3 regions of the Paeniglutamicibacter sp. ZC-3 genome follow, and region 1 is predicted to be linked to each of the others. Evidence: riboswitches for the same ligand, from Rfam matches in the RefSeq annotation. Region 1 holds a riboswitch; each other region holds the start of a gene.
The links. Region 1 has a riboswitch for glycine ahead of OIU93_RS04365 (DUF5058 family protein). Riboswitches for the same ligand answer to the same signal wherever they lie in the genome.
Positions count from the first base shown of each region.

Region 2: another riboswitch for glycine. It lies ahead of OIU93_RS09770 (hypothetical protein); the one in region 1 lies ahead of OIU93_RS04365 (DUF5058 family protein).
Region 3: another riboswitch for glycine. It lies ahead of gcvP (aminomethyl-transferring glycine dehydrogenase); the one in region 1 lies ahead of OIU93_RS04365 (DUF5058 family protein).

Region 1 covers NZ_JAOYTG010000002.1:276,416-280,927, reverse strand. The annotation lists gene OIU93_RS04380 (fructose-specific PTS transporter subunit EIIC) at 1-476, shown strand, start outside; gene OIU93_RS04375 (HPr family phosphocarrier protein) at 533-808, shown strand; gene OIU93_RS04370 (nuclear transport factor 2 family protein) at 1,084-1,449, opposite strand; glycine riboswitch at 1,794-1,884, shown strand; gene OIU93_RS04365 (DUF5058 family protein) at 2,057-2,806, shown strand; gene OIU93_RS04360 (hypothetical protein) at 2,834-3,580, shown strand; gene OIU93_RS04355 (amidohydrolase) at 3,679-4,512, shown strand, end outside.
Region 2 covers NZ_JAOYTG010000007.1:98,731-103,242, forward strand. The annotation lists gene OIU93_RS09760 (hypothetical protein) at 1-443, opposite strand, end outside; gene OIU93_RS09765 (hypothetical protein) at 826-996, shown strand; glycine riboswitch at 1,071-1,168, shown strand; gene OIU93_RS09770 (hypothetical protein) at 1,325-1,531, shown strand; gene cycA (D-serine/D-alanine/glycine transporter) at 1,587-3,068, shown strand; gene OIU93_RS09780 (PH domain-containing protein) at 3,160-3,534, opposite strand; gene OIU93_RS09785 (winged helix-turn-helix domain-containing protein) at 3,583-4,512, opposite strand, start outside.
Region 3 covers NZ_JAOYTG010000008.1:76,447-80,958, forward strand. The annotation lists gene gcvP (aminomethyl-transferring glycine dehydrogenase) at 1-2,568, opposite strand, end outside; glycine riboswitch at 2,747-2,847, opposite strand; gene OIU93_RS10485 (NADPH-dependent F420 reductase) at 3,621-4,298, shown strand; gene OIU93_RS10490 (VIT family protein) at 4,395-4,512, opposite strand, start outside.

The sequences.
Region 1 (4,512 bases):
GCCTGGGTGCCGGATCGATCGCCGAAAACCCGGCACCGCTGATGATCATGGCCGCGGTCATGGCCGCCGGCATGGTGCCTCCGCTGGCCATGGCCCTGGCCACCGTCATCTCACCACGGCTCTTCACCCCCGCCGAGCGTGAAAACGGCAAGGCAGCCTGGCTGCTGGGCGCATCGTTCATCTCCGAAGGCGCCATTCCGTTCGCCGCCTCGGACCCGCTGCGTGTCATCCCGGCCTCGTTGGTCGGCGGCGGCATCACCGGTGCCATGATCATGGGCTTCCAGGTGCTGTCCCAGGCACCGCACGGCGGCATCTTCGTCTTCTTCGCCATGAACAACACCTGGCCGATGTTCCTGGTGTCCACGCTCGTCGGAACGGTGGTCTCCGCCATCGTGGTGATCGTGCTGAAGAAGTTCGTTCGCAAGGCCGTCCCGCAGACGGTTGCCGTCGAAGAGGCAGCCAAGGTCGCCGCGTAAGCGACCCCATCCATTCACGTCCCACTACCGAGATACCAAGAACACAAGGAGCCACCATGGCAGAACGTATTGCAACCATCGCCAGCCGCGTCGGACTGCACGCCCGTCCGGCAGCCATCTTCGCCGAGGCCGCCGGCAACGAAGACCTCGAGGTCACCATAGCCCGCGAGGGCGAGCCGGCCGATGAAGCGATGGACGCCTCGAGCATCCTCTCGCTGATGGGCCTGGGCGCCGAGTACGGCACCAAGGTCGTGCTGCGCGCCGACGGCGAAGGCGCCGAATCGGTGCTCGAGACCCTGGCCGCGATCCTGGAAACGGACCACGACGCCTAAGGTTCGTTGGTCCCTGTAAATACAGCGTCCCGGGTGGGGCTTCGTCTCGAAGTCCCACCCGGGACGTTGGTCTTATGATCGGCGATGAATGGAGTCAATGCACCCGAAACGATGTCCAGTCCTGCACCGACGAATTCCCGCAGTCTCATCCAGTTATCCATCCCAAAGTCGTGGCCCGGCCACCCGAACACGGCTGCCGTTGCCCTCCTAAGAACCTATCCCAGATGCGCGGTGACCTGCGGGTCACGCGGCGTGGGATCAACAAGGACCGGCGTCTATTTGTACTCGTTCTCCGTCAGTTCGATGACGAAGGCGCGGCGTTCGGCGATCAAGGCATCGCGCATCACGAATACCTCTCCCATGGCCATGCGCATGATCTCGCCGTTGGTCCGGTGCGCCTCGCCGGACAACTCGGCCATCACCACGTCGCCCTCTTCGACCAAGCGCACTATTTCCAGCACCGGCGGCCCACTGAAGTCGGGGCTTTCGATCGCCTGGTCGTATGCATCCTTGCCGCTGAGACGGAAGTGGCCAAAGACCGTCCATTCAATGTCGTCGGTCAGGCACGACAGGATCTGGGCATGATCCGACTTGTTGAATCCGTCGATGTACTTGCTGACGGTTTCCTTGTTGGCAGACATGTATGAAACCTCCGGGATTCCGTGTGGCGCTTTGGTGGGCAACCGGCCCGTGCGGGTGCTTCGGCCACTTGGCAACATGGGGGGCCCGGGTAAGAAGGGATGCCGACTGTCAAAGGGTATCCACCAACGCATCACGAGGGAACACTTGTCAGCCCGAGTTCCGTTCGATACGGGAGCTTGGTTGAGGACCGGCCACGCTCTCAGGCCCCTACACCGTCCGGCTCCGGATCGGAAACACATATTCATGACCGTTCGGTCGTGACACAAAAGAGTCACTGTGACCCACGTCAAGTATTGTGGTCCCAAGCGGTAAAGCAACCGCCGACAACTGAATAGTCTTCCGATCACGCGCGGCTGGAGAGTCCCGGACACCACTCGGGCACCGAAGGGGCAAGCACCCGCAATCTCTCAGGTACCAGGAACAGTCGCGTGAGGAAACTCTGGAGAGCAGCCGCCGGGACAGGTGGCTCACCGACGAAGCACACCAGTGCCATGGGGCACTGGTTTCACTTTCAGGTTCAGGACAGAGCGGGCACGGTGGCAACCGGCATCATCAATGGCCAGCAATCACCGCACTGAACCCTTCGATGAACGGTAGAACTCCCCCATGCACGTACCTGCCATATTGCCCGCAGTTGTGGACAACAACTCCACGGATATCCTCGCCGTTGCCAACTCGCCGATCCTCTGGGCCTGCGCCATTGGCGTCTTCCTGGTCATCATCGTCCAGAGCATCATCTACATGAAGGCCGCCCGCGTCGCCGCGCCTCATATCGGAATGACGCAGGCAGAACTCAAGACCAGCTTCCGAGCCGGCGCCATCTCCGCCTTGGGTCCCTCGCTGGCCGTGGTCTTGGTCGCCGTCGCACTGCTGACGATCTTCGGCACACCTGCCGTGCTCGTGCGCATCGGCCTGATCGGGTCGGTGTCCTACGAAACCGCCGCTGCCGCCATCTCCGCTAAAACCGTGGGAGCCGAACTCGGTGGCCCCACCTACACCCAGGCCGTCTTCGGCCTGGCCCTGGCCGCGATGAGCCTCGGCGGTGCCATGTGGATGATCGCCACCCTCATCTTCACCCCGCTGCTCAAGCGCGGCGACTCGGCACTGCGCAAGGTCAACCCCGCCATCATGCTGGTGGTCCCCGGTGCCGCAATGATGGCCGCATTCATGGTTCTGGGCATGGCCGAACTGCCCAAGTCGTGGATCCATGTGGTTGCCTTCCTGTCCTCGGCGGCGATCATGACCGTCCTGATGGTCATCGCCAAACGGGTGAACAAGCCGTGGATCAAGGAATGGGCCTTGGGCATAGCCATCATCCTGGCCCTCACCATCACCTACGCAGCAACCCGCGTTTAGCGCAGCCGAGAATTTCAGGAGCACATGATGAGTAAGACAGCAGAACTGCACCAGGCGCTCAGCGCCTTCGACAAAACCACCTCCCGCTGGGGCCGGATCACCATGATCATCGGCCTCATCCTCTCCCTGGCGGCCCCGACCTACCTGGTCTTCTTTTCCGGGTTGGACATCGAGCTTTCCTCCGTCCTGACGGCCTTCGCCGCGCTGGCCGCCGTCTTCGGCGTGATCTGGATTGTGGAGCCGTTGACCTACTTCCCGATCCTTGGCGCCTCCTCGATGTACCAGGCGTTCATGATCGGCAACATTTCCAATAAGCTCCTTCCGGCTGCCATGATCGCGCAATCGACCATCGGGGTGAAGCCGGGCACCCGCAAGGGCGAGCTGGCCGCGGTCGCCGCCATTTGCGGTGCGGCTGCAGTCCACCTGACCTCGCTGTTCATCTTCGTGGGCCTGCTGGGAACGTGGCTGGTCAGTGTGATTCCCACCGATATCGTGCAGACCGTCCAGCTGTACATCCTGCCCACCGTGTTGGGCGCCGTAATCATTCAGGCCATCGTGAGTCAGAAGGCACCGCGCTCCGCGGTGATCGCCTTGGCCGTATCGGCTGTGGTGATCTTCGTATTGGTCCCGTTGATTCCCGGGATGAACCTGTTCGCCACCGCCGTTGCCGTGATTGCCACGGCCGTGCTCGCCTGGGTGCTGCGCGACCGCAAGACCCTGGGGACTCCGGAGGACGTGCCGCTGGAGGCCAGGCCCGAGGGTCCGGTTTACTGACCGGGACGTTCGGTCCGCTGACACGAATTTTCACGATATTGACTGGCGGCGGCACCCTTTGGTGCCGCCGCCAACCAAGAGCAAGGAATAGACACCCCATGACCAGTACCTCCATCCCGCAGTCCCTGACGATGAGCACGGACTCGGCAGCGGAACTGAGCGAAACCTACAAGTACCTGCACGCCAACCCCGAGCTGTCGATGCAGGAGCACAAGACCGCCGACTACCTGGCCAAGCGCCTGGAAGAGCTGGGCCTGGAGGTGTTCCGCTGCGGCGGCACCGGGGTGGTTGGCATCTTGCGCAACGGCGAGGGCCCGGTCATTGGCATGCGCGCCGACACCGACGGGTTGCCGGTCCTCGAAGACACCGGTCTTGACTACGCCAGCACCGCCACCGGATTCCTGGATGACGGCACCGAGGTCCCGACCATGCACGCCTGCGGCCACGACACCCACATGGCCACCGCCTTGAAGACCGCCGAGCTTTACGCCGGTGCCACCGATGCCTGGGCCGGGACCATCGTGTTCGTGCTGCAGCCCGGCGAGGAAACCGCCGCCGGCGCCCGCGCCATGGTTGAGGACGGCCTGTGGGACAAGGCGCCCAAGCCGGAGATCATGTTCGGCCAGCACGTGATGAACGGGCTCACCGGCACGGTCTCGATCATGGGCGGCGCCGCGATGACCACCGCGGATTCGTTCAAGGTCACCGTCTTCGGCCAAGGATCGCACGGTTCCATGCCCGAGCACTCCATCGACCCGATCGTGCTGGGCGCGTCCATGGTGCTGCGCCTGCAGACCATCGTCTCGCGCCAGGTGGCCCCGCAGTCCGCCGCCGTGGTGACCATCGGATCCTTCCACGCCGGGCTGAAGGAAAACGTCATCCCCGACCGCGCGGTCTTCACCATCAACGTGCGCACCTTCGAGCCCGAGGTC
Region 2 (4,512 bases), on a different contig from region 1:
AAATAGATGTATTTCGTCCCGAACGCGGGTCCAAGCCATTTCAAATAGGAGCGGGACTGTCGCCGACGGTCGGCGATCAGTTCGAAGGCAGCGAGACCGCCAGCTTGCTTCGCTTCCTGAGCTACCTCAAGGAGCTCTGATTTTGCCTCGGCGCGCTCTAGGACTCGTCGAGTCCGAAACGGTCCGTATCCGACGGGACCATATCCCCAGAGCATCGAGAGCAAGAAGACCTGCACCGCTGTGTCCTCGTCGACGACATCCGGGGCCGCCGCGATGGCCTGAGTTCGGTCCATGCGGTCTGTTCCTAAGGACGCCAGGAATGACGCATATTCAGGGAGATGCCGGGACCAAGATTCGGTGTTCCAGCGTGATTGGGCCTGCGTTGGTCGGCCAGCGAGATCCCAGCGGTGAAAGGTCTGGATCAGGACTTCGGGGACTGTCATGTACTTAGCCAAGCACACGGAGGTGAACAGGGTTTGGGCCTCGTCTCTTGGAGGTATCTTGCGCTCGGTTCCGAGGATGGCGCGATCATTGCGCCCCGTTGACCGAGGCGGCTCCACCTATGACTTACCAAACCACGTCGATGAGAAAGACCCTACGATACGTAGGTAACCGAAGCGAACGACGCGGTGTCCCGGCTGCCCGCCTGAGGGGACGGAGCCGACATTCCCCGGAGACGGTCCTTTTGTGTCCGCCCACGTGGAACTCTTCTTCTTGAGGATCGCCGTCTCGTGAAACGTGCACGAAACACGTGCTGGACGACCGTTACAGGGCGGAAACGCGAACGAAAATGGCCCGGCATTCCGGGTTGTTAGCGTGGCACACATGACACAGACAACCAGGCCGCAAGCAGCGCCCGATTCCGCCGGTGCGGCGGTCGCAACCATCAAGGAATCCGTCAAGGACCGCGCCGTCGGCCTCGCCCATGAAGATGACGAATCCCCGTTGGCGTACCCGGCCCACGTCAGAATGACATTTTTCGACCCTGCGCTGTAATGAAAGTTTCTGCGGTTTGCACCACGGGAGAACTTTCACGTAGATTGTGACAGCAGTCACAACAAAATCGCCGTTGACGCGTGGCGGGAGAGTCCCGTTCACACCATGGACGGGCGCCGTAGGAGCAATTCCTCCCCAGGAAACTCTCAGGCACCCGTACCGCCACGAAGAGGCGAATCTGGAAAGAAGCACGGTTACGTTCGTGCTCACCGAAGGAGCAAGTCCCGACCCCTTGCGGGCCGGGATGGAAACTCTCAGGTACGTCAACAGATTGGGGAGGATCCAAGAACAGTGCGGCCTGGCCCGCGCTCGATTCGGGAGTTCCTCCATGACGCCAACCACCCACGCCACTGCCCGGTCGCCCTTCGGCGCGCCCGCCGGCCTGTCCCGTGAATCCGCGCAGCGGAATCACCGGCTTGCCGCGCGCCGCGCCGAATGGCCCTCCTGCAAGTGCGCCGGCCTGGGAATGGTTGCCTCGGAGAACACCGTGAAGGCCCCACTCCAGGGCCTCGCCACCGTCGGCGACATCCGTTAGGGAGTCGTCAATGGCACGCCACCGAAGCACCGGCACCAATCTGGAAGGCAACAGCATGAGCAAGAACAGTTCCGCGCCCCACCTCGAACGTGGGCTCTCCAACCGCCACATCCAACTGATCGCGATCGGCGGGGCCATCGGCACCGGCCTGTTCATGGGCTCCGGAAAGACCATTGCGGTGGCCGGGCCGTCTGTCATCTTCGTGTACATGATCATCGGCTTCATGCTTTTCTTCGTGATGCGCGCGATGGGCGAATTGCTGCTGAGCAACACCAACTACAAGAACTTCTCCGACTTCGCCGGGGACATCCTGGGCCCGTGGGCCGCATTCTTCACCGGCTGGACCTACTGGTTCTGCTGGGTGGTCACCGGCATCGCCGACGTCGTGGCGATCTCCCACTATGTGGCGTTCTGGTGGAAGGACCTGCCGCTATGGATCCCCGCCGTGGCCTGCATCCTGTTGCTCGTGGCGCTCAACTTGCCGAGCGTTAAGAACTTCGGCGAAACCGAGTTCTGGTTCGCCCTGGTCAAGATCGTCGCCATCGGCGCACTGATCGTCGTCGGCCTGGTCATGATCATCACCGGCTTCGAAAACAACGGCGCCACCGCCTCCTTCGCGAACCTCTGGAGCGACGGCGGGATGTTCCCGACCGGCTTCATGGGCTTCGTCGCCGGCTTCCAGATCGCCGTGTTCGCATTCGTCGGCATCGAGCTGGTGGGCACCACCGCCGCCGAGACCAAGGACCCGGAGAAGACCCTGCCCAAGGCGATCAACTCCATCCCGGTCCGCATTCTCTTCTTCTACGTCGGTGCCCTGGTCATCCTCATGGCGGTGCAGCCGTGGAAGCTGTTCAGCGCCGCGGAATCCCCCTTCGTGGGCATGTTCGCCATGGCCGGCCTGGCCGGGGCGGCAGGCGTGATCAACTTCGTGGTGCTCACCTCCGCGACCTCCAGCGCGAATTCAGGGATCTACTCGACCTCCCGCATGATGCACGGGCTGGCCGAGGAAGGCGACGCCCCCAAGGGTTTCGCGAAGCTCTCCCGCACCAAGGTCCCGCGCAACGCGCTGCTGTTCTCCTGCATGTTCCTGCTCGCCGGGGTGGCGCTGCTTTACGCAGAGGGCGGCGTGGCCGAGGCCTTCACCCTGGTCACCACCATCTCGGCCCTGTGCTTCATGTTCGTCTGGTCGATCATCCTGATCAGCTACCTGGTCTACCGCAAGCGCCGCCCGCAGCTGCACGCGGCCAGCAAGTTCAAGATGCCCGGCGGAACGTTCATGCCCTACGTGGTGCTGGCCTTCTTCGGCTTCATCCTTTGGGCATTGACCACGCAGGCCGACACCCTCTCCGCGCTGCTCTTCACCCCGATCTGGTTTGTGGGACTGGGGATCGGCTACGCGATCCTGCGAAGCAAGCCGAAGCACGCCGAGCTGCGTGCCATGCACGGAGCCAAGGTCGCCCAGGAGCGCATGCTCGCCGCGTCATTCAACGCCGGCCCGGCCGTCGAGGCGGAGCAGAAGGAGCCTGCCGCGCGATGACGCCGGGCGCCACCGGGCGCCTGCTTAGCCGGAAAGGCCTCGGGGCCGCCCCCAAAAGGGCGGCCCCGAGGCCTTTCCGGCTGTTGTTGGCTTAGAGGACGTGGGAGGCGACGAGCTGCGAGAGGGCGCGCACGTCCACCTTTCCCTTGAACTCCAGGCGGACCTTGCCCAGGCCGCTGAACCACAAATCCAGCTCGGCGTCGAGATCGAAGGTTCCGGCGGTTTCCACGGAGAACGACTGGACCTTGGAATACGGCAGCGACGTGTAGTCGCGCTTCTTGCCCGTGAGGCCCTGGATGTTCACCGCGACGAGCCGCTTGTTGGTGAAAACCACGTAGTCGCGCACGCCCTTGAAGGCGGCCAGCAGCTCCTCGCCCTGGACAAAGAGGGGAGTCACCTCCCCCGCGACGTCCTCGGGGTTGCAGGGGCTGAGCTTGAACACGGAGGCGTTGTTGAAATCGATCATGACCCGACCCTACCCAGCCGCGGGGACAGTGAGGGCGTTGCGGCGGGGCTACGCGCGGGCGAGCAGGTCCTCGCCCAGGCCGGCGCGCCGGTAGAAGACCTCGCGGCCCGCACGGATGGTGTCGGTGAGACCGGAGGCGGCCATCACTTTCAGGTGCCCGTTGACGGTTCCCGCGGCCAGGTCCAGGACGCAGGCCAGCTGGGTGGTGGTCATGGGCAGGTCGAGCTGGGCCAGGATCTGTGCCCGAGTGTGCCCGAGCAGCTGTGCCACCGGGGAGTCCTTGACCTCGCGGGTGTTTTCCCAGAGCCGGCCGACGCCGCGCGGGGCGTAGGTCAGCGTGGGGACAAACGGATCGACGTCCAGCACCAGGGTGCGCGGCCAGACGAATGCGCTGGGAACCAGGATCAGCCCGTTGCCCGGGGAGGCGTGGTGGCTGCCGTCGCAGTTGGCGGTGACCTCGATGCCGTCGGGCGTCAGGCGCACATTGGGGTGCAAGGTGTTGAAGACCTGGTGGATGCCGTGCTCGGCCAGCAGGGCCAGCCTGTAGTCAAGGTCCGCCAGCAGCATGGCGCGCAGTCGCGGCCAGAACGGCTCAACGGCGGTTTCCCAGTACCAGCGCAGGGCCGCAACGATGCGCGCGATTTCGGATAGCGGATCGTCACGGATTGCCCGCACCGTTTTCATGCGGTTTTCTTCCAACCCGGTGGCGAACAGGTAGTCGAGGTCGCGGACCCACAACTCCGGCGGAACGGCGCCAACCGCGGCAAGGCCCGCCTCGAAGGTGTCCTGCCGCAGGGGAGTGGGGGTGAGGGAATCGGCGATGTAGCCGGTGGGGCGGATCAACGTGGTCAGCAACCGCAGATGGTCCTGTTTCTGCGGATCGCGCGAGGCAAGAATGCGTCTGGTGGCATCGCTGATCCAGGGTCGGTGCATCCGGGTGCCCAGCTGGAGGGCACGCACGCTGGTGACCGTTTCCCA
Region 3 (4,512 bases), on a different contig from region 1:
GATGAAGCGTTCGATCTCGACCAGGTCCTCGGACTCGGTCGGCTCCACCATCAGGGTGCCGGCGACCGGGAAGGACAGGGTCGGGGCGTGGAAGCCGAAGTCGATCAGGCGCTTGGCCACGTCCTCGGCGGTGACGCCGGTCTTGTTGGTCAGCTCGCGCAGGTCCAGGATGCACTCGTGTGCGACCAGGCCCTTGTTGCCGGTGAACAGGATCGGGAAGTACTCGTTCAAGCGGCTGGCAATGTAGTTCGCCGAGAGAATTGCGATCTTGGTGGCGTCGGTCAGGCCTTCGCCGCCCATCATCGCGATGTAGGCCCAAGAGATCGGCAGTACGCCGGCGGAGCCGAACATGGTGGCAACCACGGGGATGCCGTCGCGGATCGAGTAGGTGTCCGACGGGTCGCCCGGCAGGAACGGGATCAGGTGCTCGGCAACGCCGATCGGGCCCACGCCCGGTCCGCCGCCGCCGTGCGGGATGCAGAAGGTCTTGTGCAGGTTCAGGTGCGACACGTCGCCGCCGAACTTGCCCGGCTGGGCGAGGCCGACCAGGGCGTTCATGTTGGCCCCGTCGATGTAGACCTGGCCGCCGGCCGCGTGGACCTTGTCGCAGACCTCGCGCACGTCGGCGTCGTAGACGCCGTGCGTGGACGGGTAGGTGATCATGATGGCAGCAAGGGTGTCCTTGTTGGCTTCGATCTTCGCGTCCAGGTCGGCTGCGTCGATGGTGCCGTTGGCTGCGGTCTTCACCACAATGACCTTCATGCCGGCCAGCACGGCGGAGGCGGCGTTGGTGCCGTGCGCGGAGGCAGGGATCAGGCAGACGGTGCGCTGGTCATCGCCGTTGGACAGGTGGTAGCCGCGGATGGCCAGCAGGCCCGCGTATTCGCCCTGCGAACCGGCGTTGGGCTGGATGGAGACGCCCGCGTAGCCGGTGATGGTGGTCAGGCGGCCTTCGAGGTCGGTGATCAGCTCGCGCCAGCCCTCGGTCTGGTGTGCCGGGGCGTACGGGTGGATGGAGGCGAATTCCGGCCAGGAAATGGATTCCATTTCGGCGGTGGAGTTCAGCTTCATGGTGCACGATCCCAGCGGGATCATGGTGCGGTCCAGGGCCAGGTCGCGGTCCGAGAGCTTGCGCAGGTAGCGCAGCATCTGGGTTTCGGACTTGATGGTGTTGAAGATCGGGTGGCTCAGGTAGTCGCTGGTGCGCTGCAACGATGCCGGCAGCTCGTAGCCCTCTGCCTTGAAGTCCTCACCCGTGACGCCGAAGACACCGGCGATGGCCGCAACGTGTGCCGAAGTGGTGGCTTCGTCGGTGGAGATGCCCACGGTGGTGGCATCCACGCGGCGCAGGTTGATGCCGGCTTCCTCGGCCTTGGCGATGATGGCGGCCGAGTCGGCGACCTTCACCTGCACGGTGTCGAAGAAGGAGTCGGCAACCAGTTCCAGGCCGGCACCGGAGAGCACGGTGGCGATGGTGCGGGCGTGGTTGTGGACGCGCTGGGCGATGCGCTTGAGGCCAGCGGGGCCGTGGTAGACCGCGTACATCGAGGCCGTGATGGCCAGCAGCGCCTGGGCGGTGCAGATGTTGGAGGTGGCCTTCTCGCGGCGGATGTGCTGCTCGCGGGTCTGCAGCGCCAGACGGTAGGCCGGGAACCCGGCGTCGTCCTTGGACACGCCGACCAGACGGCCGGGCAGCTGGCGTTCCAGGCCGGTGCGCACTGCCAGGTATGCGGCGTGCGGGCCACCGAAGAACAGCGGGACGCCGAAGCGCTGGGTGTTGCCCACGGCGATGTCGGCACCCTGTTCGCCCGGCGCGGTGATCATGGTCAGTGCCAGGATGTCGGCGGCGATGGTGACCATCGCGCCGCGCTCCTTGGCAGCGGCGATGACGGCGGTGTGGTCAACCACGGCGCCGTTGTTGCCCGGCTGCTGCAGCACGATGCCGGAGATGTCACCCTCGGGCAGGCCCTTGGACAGGTCCGCGATCTCGACCTCGAAGCCCAGGGCTTCGGCGCGGCCCTGAACCACGGCGATGGTCTGCGGGAAGAGGTTGGCATCGAGCACGGTCTTGGCGTTGCCCTTTGCCTTGTTGCCACGGCGCATCAGCAGCACGGACTCGGCGACGGCGGAGGCTTCGTCAAGCATCGAGGCGTTGGCGATAGGCATCGCGGTCAGGTCCATGACCATGGTCTGGAAGTTGATGAGCGCCTCGAGGCGACCCTGGGAGATTTCCGGCTGGTACGGGGTGTAGGCCGTGTACCAGGCCGGGTCTTCGAGCACGTTGCGCAGGATCACCGGCGGCGTGAAGGTGTCGGAGAAACCCTGCCCGATCATCTGGGTCTTCATGACGTTCTTGTTTGCCAGCACGCGCAGGTCCGAAAGGACCTCTGCTTCGGTTCGTGGGGCCGGCAGGTCCAGGGGTTCGCTCTGGCGGATGTCGGCGGGAACGGCGGTGTCGACGATTTCGTCGATGGAAGAATAACCAAGCTGGCTCAGCATGGTGTCGATGTCGCTGCCCTGCGGGCCAATATGGCGGGCGACGAACTCAGCGGACGGGGTCACGGTCATGGGGAACTCCATTGGGTCATCGGCGTGCGTACACACCGAACGAGCTGCAAAGTTCCTCCCCGACCCTGTTGCTTGACCTGAGAGTTTCCGCGTTGCGCCGGTCCGTGAGGGCGGGGCACGCTTGCACCTTCGGTGAGCCGCACCGCCGAACGGCGGTGTTGCTACTTTCCAGAGTTGCCTCTTCGCGGCGGTACGGGGGCCTGAGAGTTTCCCGGGGAGGAATTGCTCCTACGGCGCCCGACCAACTTTCGTTGAACGGGACTCTCCCGCCGCATGTCAGTGGCTGCGCCCCCTTCGAGGCACGATCACCATCCTACCGGCGATGCGTGAGCCAGACAACACGGACATGCCTGGATGAAGCAACACGTCTTTTACGCGGGCCACTCCTGCGCGAGGGCACACATTGCACCCCGGGCGAACCCTGGCCCGGCAGTTCACGATCCTGGAGGCACCTAGAGATTGAGGAAGACGAAACCGACAAGTTGCCCACATCGACAAGGGCATGCGAGAGCAGCGGGTATCGCAGGCTCAGGGCAAGGATCCCGGCCATTGGGAACAGCCCGCGCGCCAAGTCCGACAATCCACACCCATGCCGGACGCCTGGCGCTGCGTCGAAACCACGCCCACCGCTGCCCCGCACCGGCGGCCAACGAAATCACGATGGCAATCAGCCCACAGCCGCGCCGCTCGGGCGTTCGTGTCCATGGCAACACGCGCGGCCAAATGCCCGGCAGCAATGATGAACAGCGGGGTGGCCAGCAGCATAAACCCCCGCACTCTCGTGCTTGCCCACCATCCCGACCCTCCGACGGACGCGGTTTCCGATCACGCCTTCCAGCCCCCGCTCTCAGCCATGCCTCCAACCCTTCGCATCCGGGCGCATGATCCTCAAGATTTTCACACCTCAGCAGGGCACTTCCCGCTGCATCCACGGTCCACACCCGGGCGTCGCAAACAATTTTCAACGGATTCATCCTGAAATACTTGACAGTTCAACCATTAGGGGTCTACCGTATCACTTGAAGGTTCAACAAACAGGATTTGAGGATCACATGAAGAACTTCCTCGCTCGACTCTTTGGAAAGAAGAACGACATGAACATCGACATCACCATCATCGGCACCGGCAACATGGGCCGCGCGCTTGCAACACGCTCGATCGCCGCCGGCAAGAGCCTGCAGGTCCTGGCCCGCTCCACCGAGACCGCAGCCACCTTTGCCGCCGAGCTCGGTACCGGAATCGCCAGCGGGAATACCGCCGAAGTCCCGGCTGGCCGCATCGTCGTTTTGGCCCTGCCCTTCGACGCCGCCAAGGAATACGTCGCCGCCCAGGGTTCGGCCCTGGACTCCAAGATCCTGGTCGACATCACCAACCCGGTGGACTTCGCAACCTTTGACTCGCTGACCACCCCTGCAGGAAGCTCGGCCGCCGAGGAAATCTCCGCCTTGACCTCCGCCACCGTCGTGAAGGCCTTCAACACGACCTTCGCCGGTCCGCTGACTTCCGGCTCCGCCGACGGCAAGCCGCTTGATGTCTTCGTTGCCGGCGAGGAATCCGCCCGCAGCGAGGTAGCGGCATTCGTCATCGCCGCCGGCATGCGCCCGTTGGAGGTCGGTGGCCTGCACCACGCCCGCGAGCTCGAGGGCTTCCAGCTGCTGGTCATGGCCATGCAGGTCAATCCGGCGCTGCCCGACTTCAACTGGGGAACCGCGCTGACGATCGTGGGCTAAGACCCCCGCCTGCCCAATCCGGGATATTCGAGGGGACGGAACCGCCACCGGCGGTTCCGTCCCCTCGTGCGTTGCCTCGGTTGCAGGTGTTCGGGCCTAGACGATTCCCGAGACGCCTAGCCACGAACCGATGGCGAACGTGACGGCGAGCGCCGCGGCCCCTCCGATCAGCACCCGCAGGGTGGGCCGCAGCACCGAGGCCCCGCCCAGCCGC